DNA from 3 places in the Dysosmobacter acutus genome. Region 2 is predicted to be linked to each of the others. Evidence: riboswitches for the same ligand, from Rfam matches in the RefSeq annotation. Region 2 holds a riboswitch; each other region holds the start of a gene.
What was found. Region 2 has a riboswitch for cyclic di-GMP ahead of KQI82_RS10775 (S-layer homology domain-containing protein). Riboswitches for the same ligand answer to the same signal wherever they lie in the genome.
Positions count from the first base shown of each region.

Region 1: it holds a riboswitch for cyclic di-GMP, as region 2 does, so the genes downstream of both, KQI82_RS06665 (Cna B-type domain-containing protein) here and KQI82_RS10775 (S-layer homology domain-containing protein) in region 2, are expected to answer to the same signal.
Region 3: it holds a riboswitch for cyclic di-GMP, as region 2 does, so the genes downstream of both, KQI82_RS11565 (hypothetical protein) here and KQI82_RS10775 (S-layer homology domain-containing protein) in region 2, are expected to answer to the same signal.

Region 1 is NZ_JAHLQN010000001.1:1,362,562-1,368,096, forward strand. It holds gene KQI82_RS06650 (hypothetical protein) at 1-166, shown strand, start outside; gene KQI82_RS06655 (type IV pilus twitching motility protein PilT) at 183-1,250, shown strand; gene KQI82_RS06660 (hypothetical protein) at 1,518-1,973, shown strand; cyclic di-GMP riboswitch class I at 2,028-2,119, shown strand; gene KQI82_RS06665 (Cna B-type domain-containing protein) at 2,159-5,535, shown strand, end outside.
Region 2 is NZ_JAHLQN010000001.1:2,233,963-2,239,497, forward strand. It holds gene KQI82_RS10770 (energy-coupled thiamine transporter ThiT) at 1-446, shown strand, start outside; cyclic di-GMP riboswitch class I at 780-863, shown strand; gene KQI82_RS10775 (S-layer homology domain-containing protein) at 1,001-5,535, shown strand, end outside.
Region 3 is NZ_JAHLQN010000001.1:2,416,242-2,421,776, forward strand. It holds gene KQI82_RS11555 (type IV pilus modification PilV family protein) at 1-81, opposite strand, end outside; gene KQI82_RS11560 (hypothetical protein) at 74-739, opposite strand; gene KQI82_RS11565 (hypothetical protein) at 754-4,629, opposite strand; cyclic di-GMP riboswitch class I at 4,784-4,864, opposite strand; gene KQI82_RS11570 (hypothetical protein) at 4,974-5,192, opposite strand; gene KQI82_RS11575 (DUF368 domain-containing protein) at 5,401-5,535, opposite strand, start outside.

The sequences.
Region 1 (5,535 bases), 870 kb from region 2:
CGGCGCCGTCTCCTGCCGCTATGCGGTGGCGATATCCGATACGGAGGAGCTGCGGGTCCAGGTGGACTTTGACAAAGACCGGATACATTATAATATAGTACAGTGGCAGGCGGTCTCCACCGGCGATTGGCGGTCGGAGGAGGAGCTTCCGGTTTATACAGGCTGAAAAGAGGAGCGGAGAAATGGCTGATTTGATCGAATATCTGCGCCGGGCGGTGGAGGACGGAGCGTCCGATATCTTCATTGTGGCCGGCGGCATGGTGAGCTATAAGCGGGACGGGCGGATTCTGCCTGTCAGCGACACAAAAGTGTTTCCGCCGGAGACGGAGCGGCTGATCGGGGAGATCTACCGCATGGCGGGGCGGGAGCAGGACCGCTACCTGAAGACAGGGGACGACGACTTTTCCTTTGCCCAGCCCGGTCTGGCCCGCTTCCGGGTCAACACCTACCGCCAGCGCGGCTCCATGGCGGCGGTGATCCGCGTGGTGTCCTTTGAGATTCCGGACCACAAGGTCCTGGGCATCCCCGACTCTGTGATGGAGGTGGCGGATGTGAGCCACGGCATGGTGGTGATCTCCGGCACGGCGGGCAGCGGAAAATCCACCACGCAGGCCTGCCTTATCGACCGGATCAACCGGACCCGCAGCGCCCATGTCATCACCCTTGAGGACCCCATCGAGTTCCTGTATCGGGATGAAAAGAGCATCATCAGCCAGAGGGAGATCGCCATTGACACGGAGGACTATCTCTCCGCGCTGCGCTCCTGTCTGCGCCAGGCGCCGGATGTAATTCTGTTAGGCGAGATGCGGGATTATGAGACCATCCGCACGGCCATGACCGCCGCGGAGACCGGCCATCTGGTCATCACCACGCTGCACACCCAGGGGGCGGTGAGCACCATCGACCGGATCATCGATATCTTCCCCCCGGCCCAGCAGGCCCAGGTCCGGACGCAGCTTTCCATGGTGCTGCACTCGGTGATCTCCCAGCAGCTTCTGCCGGGGAAAGAGGGCGGCCGGGTACCGGCGGTGGAGGTCATGCGGGTCAACGGCGCCATCCGCAATATGATCCGGGACAGCAAGAACTATCAGATCGACAACGTGATACAGACCTCCTCCGCGGAGGGGATGATTTCCATGGACCAGGCGATCTGGAAGCTGTATCAGGAGGGTGCCATCGGCGAGGAAACCGCGGCGGACTACGCCGCGAACCCGGAGCAGATGCGCCGCCGGCTGTCACAGGGAAAATAATCCGTCAACAAAAAGCAGAAAGCCTGGCTTTCTGCTTTTTGTTGCGTTTTGCGGGGAAAAGCGGAAAATGTATCCACTCCTGTAACGGCGGGAGAATAAAATGAACCGTGAAAACCGGCAAGTGGGGCAAAAGGACATGCGTCCCGGCCCGGTGACGGGAAAACTTGCTTCTGGAAAGAAAAAATGTAAAAAGAATTTCAAAATGTATCCGGATACGTAACCGGTGTCGTGTAAACTGAGTTCACAAGAGCAGAAAGGAGGCGGCATATGCACAGGGTACTGGGAAACGAATACCATACCACTGTCGTATGCATCGACTCTTATCAGGACAGGGTCCTGCGGGGAAGGCTGTACAACCTGATGCTGAATGGAGCGGTTCCCTTCACCGGGTTCATCGAATTCCTGCTGGCCATGGAGACGATCCTGGACCAGATGAACTTCCCGCAGCCATTTACCGCAGAGCGCTCCTTCCGCCCGGTGGACAAAACGCTTCCCCCGGTACGGACGGAAAACATGGAGCAGCAGGGCCAGGCGGCCACGTTCTCCATCAAAGTGATTTTCCGTCAGAACGCCAGCTGGCAGGGGACCGTTGCCTGGCTGGAGGAAGGGCGGGAAGAGAGCTTCCGCAGCGTACTGGAGCTTGGAATGCTGTTCAACAGCGCCCTGACTGATACGGGACAAAGCGATGAATACGAATTGAGAAAGACATCCCCGCCTATTTGACCCCGCACAGAGCACGAACAGACCACAAACATCAAACGAGTCAGCAAACAGAAATATCTGAAACGGCAAACCGCCTGAAAGGACGGGACGCAAAGTTCGGAGGCTAAAGCCCGCCAACCGGGGGCCATGCCTGTCCGGCCGCCACATATTTCGATCTCAAGAAGAAACGAAGGGAGAACGAAATTATGGCAACAACAAAGAAGAGGCTTTTGTCGCTGGTTATGGCAGTGGTTATGGCGTTCAGCCTGCTGCCCATCAGTGTGCTGGCCGCAAATGAGAGCGATGTCAAAAAACAGACTACGGAGCAGATCGTCAACAAGGGAGGAACCTCCTATTACATGGCGAACGGCTCCGACGGCAGCGCATCCAACTACGATGTGTCCGTCACCAAGGAATTGACGGCCACCGGAGTGGAAAATGAGTTCAACGTGAAGGTGAACGTCACCTATAAGAACGCAACCACCACCACCCAGAGCGCCGACGCAGCGACCACGCTGATCATCGATACCTCCGGCTCGATGGACTACTGCGCCGAGTGCGGAAACGACAGCATGGAAGAGAGCTATAAGTGGCACCAATACTGCCCCGACGGCAGCGGTAAGGAGTATGTCCGGGGAGAGTGGGTTTCTACCAGCAAATACAATGGTTATTATGCCTGTGCCAACTGCGGCAAAAGAGAACGCAATCACAATTCGGAGTTAGTTACCACCTATGAATGCAGCGACTGCGGCAGCACCCAGTCCCGGATCATGGCGGCCCAGGCGGCGGCCTGCGCCTTCCTGGACAGCTATGCCTCCGGCGCACAGGCGGGCACCCACCGCTATGTGTCTCTGGTGACCTTTGCACAGAGTGCAAATTCCCGGGATCTGGACACGCAGACCAGCGGCAAACAGTATTGGGTGGACGTTACCGACGCCACCGCACTGCAGCGGGCCAAGGACGTGATCAACGGCCTGAGCGCCAGTGGCGGCACCAACACCAGCGGCGGCGTGATGCTGGCCAACAACCTGTTCACCCAGAAAAGCGTGAACAGCCAGGTCGCGGGCATTGACAACAAGTTTGCCGTGCTGCTGACCGACGGCCAGCCTACTTACCGCAGAGACGCCAGCAGCAATGATGTGGGTTCAATTTCTAAAGACGGCGGAAATGGCTCTGAAACAAGCAGCTCCAACAGCCGAGCGGTAGAGAATACCTGCAAAACTCTGGTGAACTCCACCGGCGTGGACCTGTTCGCCATCTCTTATGGTTTGAGCGGCAACATTGTCAATGGCAGCGGCACGACCAAGACCATCACCAGCTGGCTGCAGGACGACTGTTATGTGGGGAAGCGTCCGGCCGACGATCCCACAAACCCCAATCGGAGCGACGTGTTCCTGGCCGGCAATTCGGCGGCTCTGAACAGCGCCTTTTCCTCCATTCTCAACAGTATCGAGCAAAGCGGTTCCACCGGTGAGGCGGCGGGCGATATCGTCTCCGGCGGAGCCGTGGAAACCAAGGATAAGTGCATCGGCTTTGTCCAGTTCACCAGCGCCAACGGCGCCACGCAGGCCGATGGTGAGATTGTCTGGAACCTGGCCGGAGCCGCCAAGGATACCACCGGCGTGCCCGAGGGCTACACCTCCTACACCATGACCTACAAGGTGCGCCTGGACAACACCCAGGATGGGTTTGTGGAAGGTCAGGCCTACTCCACCGGCGCGGCCTCCTTCACCTATCAGGACGCCAGTACCGGTAACGAGTACACCAAGACTTCCCCCGCCCCCATCGTGAAGGGCTATTTGGGCAGCCTGGTCTTCAACAAGGTCTCCCATCACACGGTGAACGGCGAACAGCAGAAGCTGCCCGGCGCGAAGTTCACCCTGACCAGCACCACCGCGGCCCCTTCCATCATCCGTGAGGCATCCTCCTCCGCGGAGGAGGGCCACAAGGGCGAGGTGCTGTTCGATGAGACCATCCCCTCCGGCTATACCTATACCATGAAAGAGTTCCCGGCTCCCGAGGGTTATGTGGCCAACGACAGTGAGTGGGCCGTGACCGTCAACTACGGCGAGGTCACCATCACCTCGGTGAAGGGCGACGACCTGAGCGAGGGCGGCAGCGTGGTCAACAAGCTGGCGCAGACCTACAAGGACCTCACCCTCACCAAGAGCTGGTATATGCCCGCCAATCCCCAGGGCGGCGAGTCTACCCAGCCCATCTACGTCAACGTGTATCAGGACGGCGGCAGCGAGGCGTTTGCCACGCTGTACCTGAACGGTTCCACGGCTACGGTAAATAACTGCGCCGACAGCAATGTCCGCGTCGCGGCCACCCAGAACACCACAACCAAATACTGGGAGTACACCCTCACCGTACCCGACAACAATCCGGAAAACGGCGGCAGCCATACCTACACCATCTCTGAGCCTACGCTGAACGGCTTTGATCAGAGCGGCAGCGGTTTGGCCCTGATCAACACCGCCACCGGCAAGACCTCGATCTATGTGGAGAAGGAGTGGATCCTGCCCGAGGGCGTGGAGCTCACCCTGCCCCGCACGGTCCAGGTGGAAGTGCTGCGCAACGGCGAGAGCTTCGGCGACGGCGGCCACACCTACCTGGATGTGGACAGCAGCAAGGCCACAGGCAACACGGCTGCCTCCCTTGAGCTGGATCTCTATGATAGCAACGGCGAATACTATACCTATACCGTCAGCGAGATCACCGCTTCCTCCTATCAGCTGGTGGGGATCACCGGCAGCGGCAGCGCGGCCGATCCTTTCGTGATCACCAACACCGTGGCCAATGAGACGGCGCCTGTGACGGTCAGCAAGACCTGGCAGGATGCGGGCGACGATTCCAAGCGGCCCGCGGCCATCAGCGTCCAGCTGCTCCGGGACGGCGCGGCCTACGGCAGCGCCGTGGAGCTGAAGGGCGAGAGCTGGAGCCACGAGTTCGGCAATCTGCCCAAGTACAGCTTCCTGGACAAGGACGGCAATGATACCACGGACCTGAGCAAGGTCGCCTCCGTGAAGGTCCACACCTACACGGTGCAGGAGTTGGGCGATTTTGACGGCTACACCTCCTCCGCCAACGGCCTCACCCTCACCAACACCCGTCAGGAAAACGGCGCCATCACCGTCACCAAGTACTGGGAAGACGGCATCACCGGCGGCCACACCGGCTCGGTTGTGGTGCGGCTGAACGACGGCGCAACTTATGAAGACAAGACCCTGAACGAAGGGAACGGCTGGACCGCCTCCTGGGAGGGTGTGCCGCAGTACGACGCCACGGGCAACAAGATTACCTACACGGTTTCCGAGGTCAGCGGCCCCGCCAACTACGTCCCCGTCATCTCCTATGGCGAGAACAATGAGTCCGCGGAGTTTGTGAATGGCGAGGCTTCCGTGACCATCACCAACACGCCCAACGGCAGCGAGGACACCACCTCCGTCACCGTGAACAAGACCTGGAACCACCCCGCGGGCTACACGGCCCCCGGCGCCACCTTCACCCTGTATCAGGCGAAGGAGGACGGCAGTGAAAAGGTCGCCTATGCGTATCCCGCGGACGCCGAGTGCACCAA
Region 2 (5,535 bases):
CCATGGTGCCCATCATCTTCTTCTGCTTCCGCTACGGCCTGGCCTGGGGCACTGGCGTTGGGTTCGTCTATGGGCTGATGCAGTATTTCCTTGGAAATGGAATTGCCATCTCCTGGACCACCATGATCGCCGACTACCTGGTGGCCTACACGCTCTTAGGAGTAGGCGCGGGATTCTTCCGCGGAAAAAAGGGCGGCATCTATCTGGGTACTGTTGTCGGCACCTTCCTTCGCTTCCTTTCCAGCTTTGTGGTGGGCGCCACGGTCTGGGCCGAATATATGCCGGATGAATTCTTAGGCATGGCCATGACCAACGAGTGGGTCTACTCCTTCCTGTACAACATGACCTGGGCCCTGCCCGACGCCATTTTGTGCGTCGTGGTATTTGCGCTGCTGCAAAAGCCGCTGCGCAAATACTTTACCTGCGCGGACCTCCAGCAGGCGTAATCCAGCCCCGCTCCGGGAGAAAATTCCCGGAGCGGTTTTTTTCGCGGCAGAGCGCATCCGGAACAAGTCAGACCTGAATTTACTCTTCCATAAATGCATTGTGACGCTTTATGTTAAATTTTGCACATTTCTATTGACTTATCCCGCCCATTTCCTGTATAATAAGAGCCAACATAAGGAGTATGCTGAGTGACCAAATCCATTTTGGGCTGGCAAAGCTATTCCCGTACATTGTGTTGTAATCGCCTTTGCCAGCGGCAGAGGCGGTTTTCTTTTGCCAAGCGTAAATGAGCCGTAAATTCCTCCGCCTCTTGTCTTCCGGCATCCCGCATCCATACTATTTGGCAAACCTGTTGAAAGACAGGGACGCAATGCTATAGGGGCTAATCGATCTTCGTATGCCAGCCAGCTGCCCGCTCTCGAACGGAAATCGGGGCCTGCCAAATAGGAATGCGGCAGGCTCTTTTTTGATTCGAGGTGATTTTATCGATCCACGCCAGCATCTTTTCCCGCGGAAGAGATTCAAGGAAATGAAGAAAGGTGGAAAGATTCTTATGAGGAAAAAGCTACTCAGTGTTCTCCTTGTTCTGTGCATGGCGCTTTCCCTCCTGCCCACTGCCGCATTGGCGGATGAGCCGGAAGTGCCGACCACGCCTGAGGAGGTTACAACGGAGCCGCTGGAGAATACCCAGGAGCCTGAACAGGCGGCCGAGCTTCCGGAGGAGGCGGTCACCTATGACGCGCCGCAAAGCACCGATCAGGCCGAAGTGAACGGTACAGCATATCCCACGCTGGCTGCCGCTCTTGATGCGGCCGGTGACGGCGATACCGTCACATTGCTCAGCGATGTAACTGCCACAACATATGATGGCAGTGTGACAATCAGCAAAAAGGTCACGCTTGATCTGAATCAGTATTCTCTGATTGCAAAAGAATCCGGCTGGTTTTCTTTGAAGGCGGAGATCACTTTGAAAAACGGCACTGTCTCCTATGAGAAAAGTGACGGATTGTCAATCAATGCTCCCGTAGTGATGGTGGACTGCACGCTGAAGAGCTCCACAGGGTCTGCAGTAAAGTTGTCCTCCGGCAGCACCCTAACTGCTACCAACTGCACCTTTGAAATGACTGGCAAGGGCAGCGCCGCAATTAAAGGTACGGCGGACCAGGTGCTCCTGAATGGCTGCACCGTAAACGGCGGCACCAGCACGTATGCCATTGACCTCACCTCCAATGATGTCCTGCTGACAGACTGCACGGTAAGCGGAGGAAGCTCCGAATCCATCTATGCAGTAGTTTCTAACGCAGGCGGCACCTTCACGGTAGATGGAGGATCCATCACCGCCACTGCCGACAAGCCCGCCGCTTCTATCACCTGGAGTTCCCAGGGCACTCTTGTGATAAAGGGCGAATCAGAGGTTTCAGGTACTGTGAAAATGTACGGCACCGCAGATAACGCAGGCGGCCATATTCGGATAGAGGGCGGCTGTTACAGCGCCGAAAGCACAATTGCCAGCAATAAGCCTGCCAATGTAGAGATCGTCGGCGGCTACTATACCGAAAACAGCAATGTCGGCGACTTTGTAAAAGCCCCCTATATGGTCGTGGCCAATACGGATGACGCCAACAAAGAGGCATATCCCAAGGCCATTGCCGCTCCGGAGACCGGCTCCGTGGCCTACGTCGCCGATGTCAACGGCGGCACCTCTTATAAAACCATCGACGAGGCAATCGCGGGAGCAAACGGAAAGCCCATTCTGCTGCTTGCAGACGTGGAGCTGAGTTCCCTGCCCGCAGACACATCTATCAATGCCCAGAATAAGTCGGTGAGCTACGGAGGCTCCCTGGCCAAGTTGGTGTCCACGGGTGCTGAGCTGATCAATGTGGGGACCCTGACCGTCACCGATGGAGCCGTCGGCAGCTTCACCATGGCCGCCAAAGAAATTACGGCCGGTTTTGTACCGGAGGCACTGCGGGCCACGGTCCTTAAGTACATCCCCGATGATTACAGCATCGGTGATCAGAACGGTTTAAACGGCAAGGTGGCCGCTACCAGCAGTTTTGGCGCCACAATCGGCAGGACAGGCTATGAAGCTCTGGTCAACGCACTGTCTGTTGCCTGCCAGAACGACACATCCTCCAGCCAGATCAACGACGTGGTGGTCATGCAACAGGATTCGTCTTCCCACACCGAAGCCCTGGCCTATGCCACCTATACTCTGGATCTAAATGGCCATACATTGGGTGGTTCTTCTAATGAATACGGCTTTGGTATTGTTCCGGTGAGCGTCCTGTCCCCAAGCCATGCCAACATCACCCTGACTGACAGTGCCAAAAGCGGCGAAATCGTCGGCAGCAACTTCGGCGTGGTTCTGAACGGTGAAGTTCCCGGAGTCAAGCTGGTCTTAGACGGCGTCAAGGTGACCTCCACCACCGGCGAGGGCGTCTATTTCCCCGGTAAGGAGCACAGCGCCCTGACCATCAAGAGCGGCACAGAGATCACCGGCTCTACCGGCCTCGGCATCAAGGGCGGCAACGTTATCATTGAGAATGGCGCTAAAATCAGCGGTACCCGGGCAACATCTGAAATTCCGGAGGCATCTACTCCCAGCGGCATTTCGGACCTGACCGGCGATGCCGTCTACGTGGAATGCGGCTACAATTTCCCCCTGTCTTTGACCATTCAGGGCGGCTGTTTCTCCAGCGTGTCCGGCGAAATGGTTCGCATGCTCTTCTCTGATACCACCGAAGTGGAAGAGACCATCTCCATTTCCGGCGGCTATTTCTCCGCCAAGCTGGACAGCAAGTATCTTGCAGCAGGTTATTATGTCCAGCCCAGCGACAAGGACGGCTACAGCTACATGGTCAGCGACAGCGCGGTTGCTCAGATCGGCACCGACAAGTACGGCACCCTGGCCGAAGCCGTAGCTGCGGCTGGCGAGGGACAGACAATCCGCATGCTAAAGAACACCACTTTGGACAGCGTTCTTTCCTTCAGCGGCGACAAGGCGGTTACACTGGACCTGAACGGAAAGACCATTACCTCCGATTACGCGATCAACATCGATACCGGAGCTAAAGTAACCATTCAGGGCAGCACCGGAACCATCGCACTGAACAACGGTGCGCGCCTGATTATCACCGGCAACACCGCGTATGAAAACAGCGGCGTGCATATTCCGGAAAAGGCCGTCCTCTCTACGCTGAATCTGAAGAGCGGCACCATCACCAGCAGCAAGGGCGCTACCGTCTATGTAAGGGGCAGCGGCGCCACGCTGAATATGACAGGCGGCACAGTCCGCAACACCTATAAAAATGGGACAACGGACGGCAACTTTGCCATCAGCGGAGATGGGACCCGCGACAGCAAAACCGATAACGGCGGCATTACCATCAATATCTCCGGCGGTACAGTGGAAAGCGTCCAGGACTGCGCCCTCTATCTCCCCGGTGCCAACACCACCTCCATTTCCGGCAACGCGGTCATCAAGGGTTGGTGTGGTATTGAGATCGATTCCGGTAAGCTGACCGTCTCCGGCGGAACCATCCAGTCCACATACAGCGGAGACGGAACCCGTAAGTATAAGCCAAGCGGCAGCGGTAACTACAACTTCGGCACCGCTCTTGCCATTGTCTCCAAGGGCAATCAGAGCGCAACGAGTTACTATGGCCACATGGACATCACCATCACCGGCGGCACATTCATCAGCCCCACCTACTATGCCATTGATGAGTACAACCTGGCGCATGTCCAGAATGAAGCGAATCCAAGCGCAGCTTATATCGAAGAGAACGGTTTCTCCATCACCGGCGGCTATTTCTCCGGTAAGGTCGGCGCCATTCTCTCCGACAATATGAAGTCCTTCATTACCGGCGGACGGTTTACCTCTGACCCCACCGCCTACCTTGCCACTGATTATTTGGCTGTGACCGAGGACTACACCACCGGCGGCGTCACCTATAAGTACGCTGTTCAGGAGAAGAAGACCGAAGTTGAAGTGGTCGTGTCTCCTCCCAACGTGGCTCCTCTCCCCGAAAATGCCAAGGATGAGGTAAAGGAAGCTGCCGCGGCACTGGAAACCGCCCCTGCTCCCGAAGGCCTGGAGACTGTTGCCAACAAGGTGGCCCAGAACACCACGCTGACCAGCGATAGTCCCAGTGTCAAGAAGGCCTTGGAAGAGGCGGAAATCGATATCGCTGACGAGTCCGTTACCATCGTGGTGGAGCCCTATCTGAACATCGAGGTGAAGGACTGCGTCAAGGATGAGGGCAGCGACGCTCTGGTCACTTTGGAGCTGAACATCACTCCCATGTACAACACCGTGGCCACCACTGCCAATGTCAGCGAGGGCGACGAACTGGTCAAGGAGATTCCGGAAGGCAATGACAATCCTGATTTGAAAGTCAACGCCGCGGTGGTCGGTTCCCCCAAGCCCATGACCGTCACCACTCCCGTGACCATCACCATTCCCCTGCCCGATGGGTTCTCCGTGGAGAACCTGAAGGTTCAGCACACCAAATCCAACGGCAGCGTCTACTATTACGACGCCACGATTGAGGGAGACTCTTCCAAGACCGCCACCTTCACCGTGACCCACGGCTTCAGCAAGTTCGTTCTGAAAGCCGACGCCCGCACCGCCACCGTCACCTTCAAGAACGGTAATGACATTGTGGCTGAAAGCCAGTCCTTTAACGCCCTGAACGTGGGCGACAAACTGCCCACCGCCTCCAAGAGCGGCTACAGCTTCAGCGGCTGGACCTTTGAGGGCATCGACGGAACCTACACCACCCTGACCGACAAGCTCCTGGATGCTTTGAATGGCAAGGATGTTACCGCAACCGCCAAGTTCTCCGCCAACTCCAGCGGCGGTGGTGGCGGCGGCGGCTCCGTCGTCACTCCGCCCACCGGCTGGAAGAACCCCTTCACCGACGTGAATGAGAACGACTGGTGCTATGACGCAGTGAAGTACGCAGTGGAAAACGGCCTGTTTAACGGCACCACCGACACCACCTTCAGCCCCAACGCCACCATGACCCGCGGCATGCTGGTCACCGTGCTCTACCGCCTGGAGGGTTCTCCCGCCGTGACCGC
Region 3 (5,535 bases), 180 kb from region 2:
CATCAGACTGGCCAGCGTCACCAGTAAAATGGCCGTCAGCGTCTCCACCAGCGTCTCTCCTCTGCTGAAGCGTTTACCCACGGCCGGCACCTCCTTTGGCGATGGTGCCGCCGTCCCAGGCGATCACCGTGGTGTCGGTGATGGTGTAGACGTCATAGGTCTCCGTCACCCAAACCTCCTCTCCCTGCTCGTTGACCTCCGTGGTCTCATGGGAGCAGAAGGAGGTTTCCCTGGCCTCCGAATGGGTCAGCGTAGCCTCAAAGGTGAGGGTCATCACATAGTCGGAGCTGTCTGTGGTAAGGGTGAGCACAGCCCGGTAGGTTTCATCCATCTCAAGGGCCACATGGACCTCATCCATATGCCCGGCGCTGACGGTGTAGTCGCCCGCCCCCGTCCGGCCGCAGAACACCGGCCAGGCGGCATCGGTGAGAAAGTTGTCGTCTCCCGTGAGGCCGCCGCAGCGCCCGGCGGTATCCGCTTCCCAGCCGCAGGTGTACTCGGTGCGGCTGGTCCAGCCGCTGCACTCCGAGCCGGCCAGCGTCTCCTGAAGAAGACGCGCCGCTGAGCTCAGGGAGAGATAAGCCTGCTCCTGCGTCCGGCGTCCCTTGAGCCGGGAGGCGCTGGCGGTGGCCGACCCCAGCACCACCGACCCCACCAGAAAGAAGATGAGGCAGACGCCAAGGGCCAGCAGCAGCGACGCGCCCCGCCGGCTATGCAGTTTTGACCTGGCACCGCCCATGTGGTCTCCCCTTCTTATCCAACGAATTCCACCGCGGGTTCCTTGCTGTCATCATAGCTGATCCGGAAGCGGTAAGCTGTTTTTCCATCCGTGAGCACAAGGTCCGTGGTCTCCTTGGCGCCCCTGATGATATCCGGGTCGCTGAGCAGGTAGAGGCGCATCCCCTCCGGCGCCAGTTCCGGCATCTGCCTCAGGGCGCTCAGGTTCATACGGACCGTACCGCCCCGGCTGCTGGTATAAGCCACCGTCCACTCCGATTCGTCTTTCCGTCCGCTGAGCAAAATGCCGTAGCCCAGTGGGTGCCAGTTTTTCTCCCGCACCGGCCACCGGGACGCCGGTTCCCCGTCCGCTCCGATGCTCAGTCCCACTATCATGGACTCCCCATCCGGCCCGCCGGCGCTGTTCTCCCCGCAGAGGATCACGGCCCCCAGATCACCGGCTGCGATCTGCTTGCTGCTCAGGGGCCAGTCTCTCCAGTGGTCCAAGGCGGAGAGCCGCGGATAGGGATAGGCTTTCCCCTGAAGTTCCTGCGCCCGGGGATGGCACTGCGCCGGCGCCGTCTCCAGCGTCCAGGGCGCCGCCATCCGCAGCATCGTGAGATCGTTCAGCGTGATGGGCTGGCCCACGCCGCCTTGAAGCGCCTCATTGTATCCCGGCCCATAGCCCCACCGGCAGTCTTCCGCCGCACCCGCCGGGGCCACGCCGTACCGGCGGGCGCCGCCTTTGATCTCCGCCACGCTGTAGCACCGCTCCGCGCGAAGGCTGCCACCGGTCACCGCCGCGATTCCCGCGGCGGTATTCTTTGCCGTCACGGAACCGGCCGCATAGCAGTCTATGATAGCGCCGGCCGTACAGACCAGGGCGCCCGCGCTGCCGCTCTCCGCCGTTACCGCGCAGTTTGCATAGGAAGAAGCGATGGTGCCGCTGTTTTCCACCACCAGCCCCGCCGCGTTCTCTTGTCCGGAGGACACGGTACCAGCCGCGTAGCAGTCTGAAACGCTCCCGCCGTTGCGGAAAACCAGCCCCGCCGCAGGCCCCTCGGACGCCACGTCGCACCGGGCCCAGGAATTTCTGACATATCCGCTGTTGAGAGAGACCAATGCCGCCGCGGAATCCGCGCCGGTCCCCGTTACGCTGCCGGTGGCGCCGCATCCCTCCACCGTCCCTGTATTCGCGCTCACAAGAGCGGCGCAGGCGTCGCTCTGGCGGATTTCCACACCCTCTGCCAGCAGATTGCGCAGCGTTCCGTTGCTCCAGAGAAACAGTGTGTCCCTCAATCCCGTGATCCGGTTGCCTCCGCCGTCCACCGTGCAGCCCAGGTAGTTGTCAATCCGCGCCGTGGAGGCCCGGGCCTCAATGTCGTGGGTCTGCTGGAAATACCACCAGCCGCCTGCGTGGCCGCCGATGTTCTCCAGGTGCTCCGCCGTGCGGAGCTGGAATGGCTCCCTCTCCGAGGGAGAAAGGGCATTCAGGGACAGCGCCGCTCCAAAATAGGGATTGATGGCAAGGGAGCGGCGGGTCTTGGTCTCATAGACCGTTTTCCCCGGCAGCGGATAGGGATCCATCAGGTCCTTCCCTTTGGCGCTGAGGGGATGAAGCTCACCGCTGACGCCGCCGAAGCGCACTGTGACCGGGGCGTCCAAGGCCGCGCCGCCATAGTCCCGGAACCATCCGGCCGCCGATTCGCCGCTCAGCAAGAGGACGCCGTAGCCGGCCTCCGCGATGGACCTTTCATTTCCGGCAAGGCTGTCTTGCAGCTTCTCCTCCCGATCGTAGCCGTAAAAGCCCCAGGAGCCGTCCCCATACCGCTCATAGTAGCACAGGCCATAGGGAATATCCGCCTCCACAGGGGCCTCCGTCTCCAGCGGCCAGTCGCCGTAGTGATCCGACGTCACCATGGGGAACGGGAACGCCAACCCACGCAGCTTTTCGCTGTGGGGGTGGCTGTTGCGCACGCTGTTGTCCGAGCTCTCCAACTCTCCATAGGAGGCTGCCGTCAATCCGATCTGGCCGGTTTGGGGAAAGTCATCGTTATAGCCGCTCTGGACCAGGTAGACGCATCCGCTTGCGCTCAGCGCGCCCTTGCCGTAAAAAGCGCCGGAGGCGGTCTGAGCCGTCACCTTCCCGTAGACGCGGCAGCCGATGCACCGCACCGTTCCGCCGGCATTGCCGATGGCGCCGCCAGCCTGGTCCTCCTCCGCCCGCTGGGCGGTGACCGGCGCGCTGAGCGCGGCGGTCACGGAGGCCGTGGTATAGCAGTCTCTGATCTCCAGTTTCCCGCCTGTGTTGCAAAGCCCCGCCAGGCCGCCCACCCTTGAATTTCCCGTGACCGTACCCGAGGCGTAGGAGCGCTCCGCGGATAGGGCGCCGTCCACCAGGCCCACCAGACCGCCCACATACCAGTTTCCGGTGACATCCACCGCCGAAAAGGAACCCTTCATCTCCAGGGTGCCGCTTCCGCACAGGCCCACCAAACCGCCCACGGAGCTGCCGCGGGCCGCCACAGAGCCGGAGTCCTCCTGCCAGGCTCCGCAGTTTTCCACCGCCGACACCCCGTCGATTCTGCCGGCTAAAGCGCCCGCGCAGCTCCCGGCGGCGCTGACGGCCGCATCCTTCATGCGGACATTGCGGACCGTGCAGTCCCGCAGGGAGGCAAACAGTCCCACATTGTCGGCGCCCCTGATCTCAAACCCCTCAAGCAGATTCCCGCAGCCGTCATAAACTGTGCCGCCGCTGAAAAGAACGCTGTTTTCAATGGGGGAAAAAGCAGACAGCGGCCGCTCCCCCGCCGACGCGCCGGGCATCGCAAGCTCCTGCCAATTGTCCGGGGCAAACTTGATGTCCGCCGTCTGACGGATGCTGCTTCCGGCCCGCCCGTCATAGCAGTCGCCGCGCAGGTTGTTCAAATGGCGCAGACAGGCCACATCTATCTCCACGGCGCCCTCCGCCTCCCGCTTCTGCGCAAAAAGGCTGTTCACCGTGGTCCAGGTCTCGCCCCGCAAAACCCCTTCTTTCCCGCTGTAGGTGATGACCGCCGTCACAGTCAGATTGTCACCCGGAGTCAGACGCCCTTCGGTGAGCTCCGCAAAGTGCTCTCCCTGTCTCAGGCTGTCCAACAGCAGCCTTGTGGTCACCTCTCCCGTGGCAAGTACGCTGAATTCCGCGTCGCCGCCCGTGTAGCTGCGGCTCCAGCGGTGGTCCGCCGCCCCGGACTCGTCGGTCACGGTGAGCGCCAGCGTCAGATTTCTCTGGTCAACCACCGCCTCTTTCAGTCCGGCGCAGTGAAACGCTATATAAAGGTCCTCGCTGTTCACCGCCTCTATTGTGGGCCTGAGCGCCGGACTCCCCCCAGCGGCAGCGGCGGAGAAGCCGCCGTAATAGCCGATCTCCTCAGCCCTCCGGTCCTCACGGCTGCGGCTGGACAGGGCGGTGACCTCCGAATAGAGCAGCGGCCGCTCAGCATAAAAAAGTCCATAGAGGCTGCCGCCTGCCGGGTCCAGCTCTATCAAAAAGCTGCCCTCCGGCGCCAGCGTGGAGAGTGTCAGGCAGGTGTCGGGAAAGAGCTCCTCCGCCTGGGAGGAGGAGATGTAGTAGAGGCTGGTCCAGGCGTCATCCTCCGCGTCCTGAGGCTTTGCCCCCAAGGTCTTCAGGCTCTGCTCCCGCGTCAGGGCGTCCTGAAGTTCCGCAAGAGTGCCTGTGGCCCTGCGGCCGGTCAATTCATTCTGTGCCGTGAGATAGAGGGAGCGGGCAGTGTCGTCCAACTCCCGCAGCTTCAGGCTCCGGCGCAGCGTGATCACAGATGGAATGGCGATTGCGGCCAGCACCACGACCAGCACGACGGCCAGCAGCGCCTCCTGAAGGGTGAAGCCGCGATTTTTCCGATTTCCCATTGCTGCCCCCTCCCCCAAGCGATGCAAACCCCGCTGCTCCCTCTCCAGATAAAATAAAAAAACTGCCGCTGTTAAGTTACAGCGACAGTTTTTCCATGGTTTCACATCAATACAGGCAATGATTCCCCGTTGAAATCCATTTCCCCTATTTTTGTGTTGCAGCTGGCTGTCGTAGATAACTGACGATCCTATAGCTTTGCGTCGCCGGCTTTCGCCGGGTTTGCCCTACACATACGCTCATGTTACCACGCAGTCTTAAAAATTTCAACTCAAATCTTGTGTTTTTCTTTATTTTTCAGTATTTCCCACGGTCGACGCAGCCCCGGTTTCCCCGGTCCGCAGCCTCACTGCTCCCTTTCCCGGGGAACTCCATAGAGGTCATGTGCCCATCGGAGAATTTTTTCCTGACAGGCGACCAGCCCCTCCCCACGCAGCAGTTCCCGGAACAGGTCGTCGGCATCCATCTGCCCCTGCGCCGCGTCGTGAAACTCCGACTCAGACATCTCCGGCACCATTTTGATCCCCAAAGCGTCCACAAGCTCCAGCAGCGTCAGTTTGGTCATATCGCTCCCCCTCTCATTTTGGACTTATTTTGGCCTAAAATGGAAAACCTATGCAAAAAGCGGTTTACCTGTTTTTATGCCCATATCTCCGGTCGAGCCGGGGACGCGCCCGGAATTCAGGCCATAAGCCGCACAGCGGCCAGCATGGACAATTTTTATTTCCAAGCGGCGCTCAGAAATAAAAAGCCCTCCCCGGAGGGAGGGATATCTATTCTATCTTATCCAGCAAAAATGCGATGGCAAACCCGCCGAAAAAGCTTGCTGCCGCGCCAAGGGCTTCTCCGGCGCCGGAATAGGCCGTGGGGATGATCATCACCGTGGAGGCGATGACAATTCCCACCAC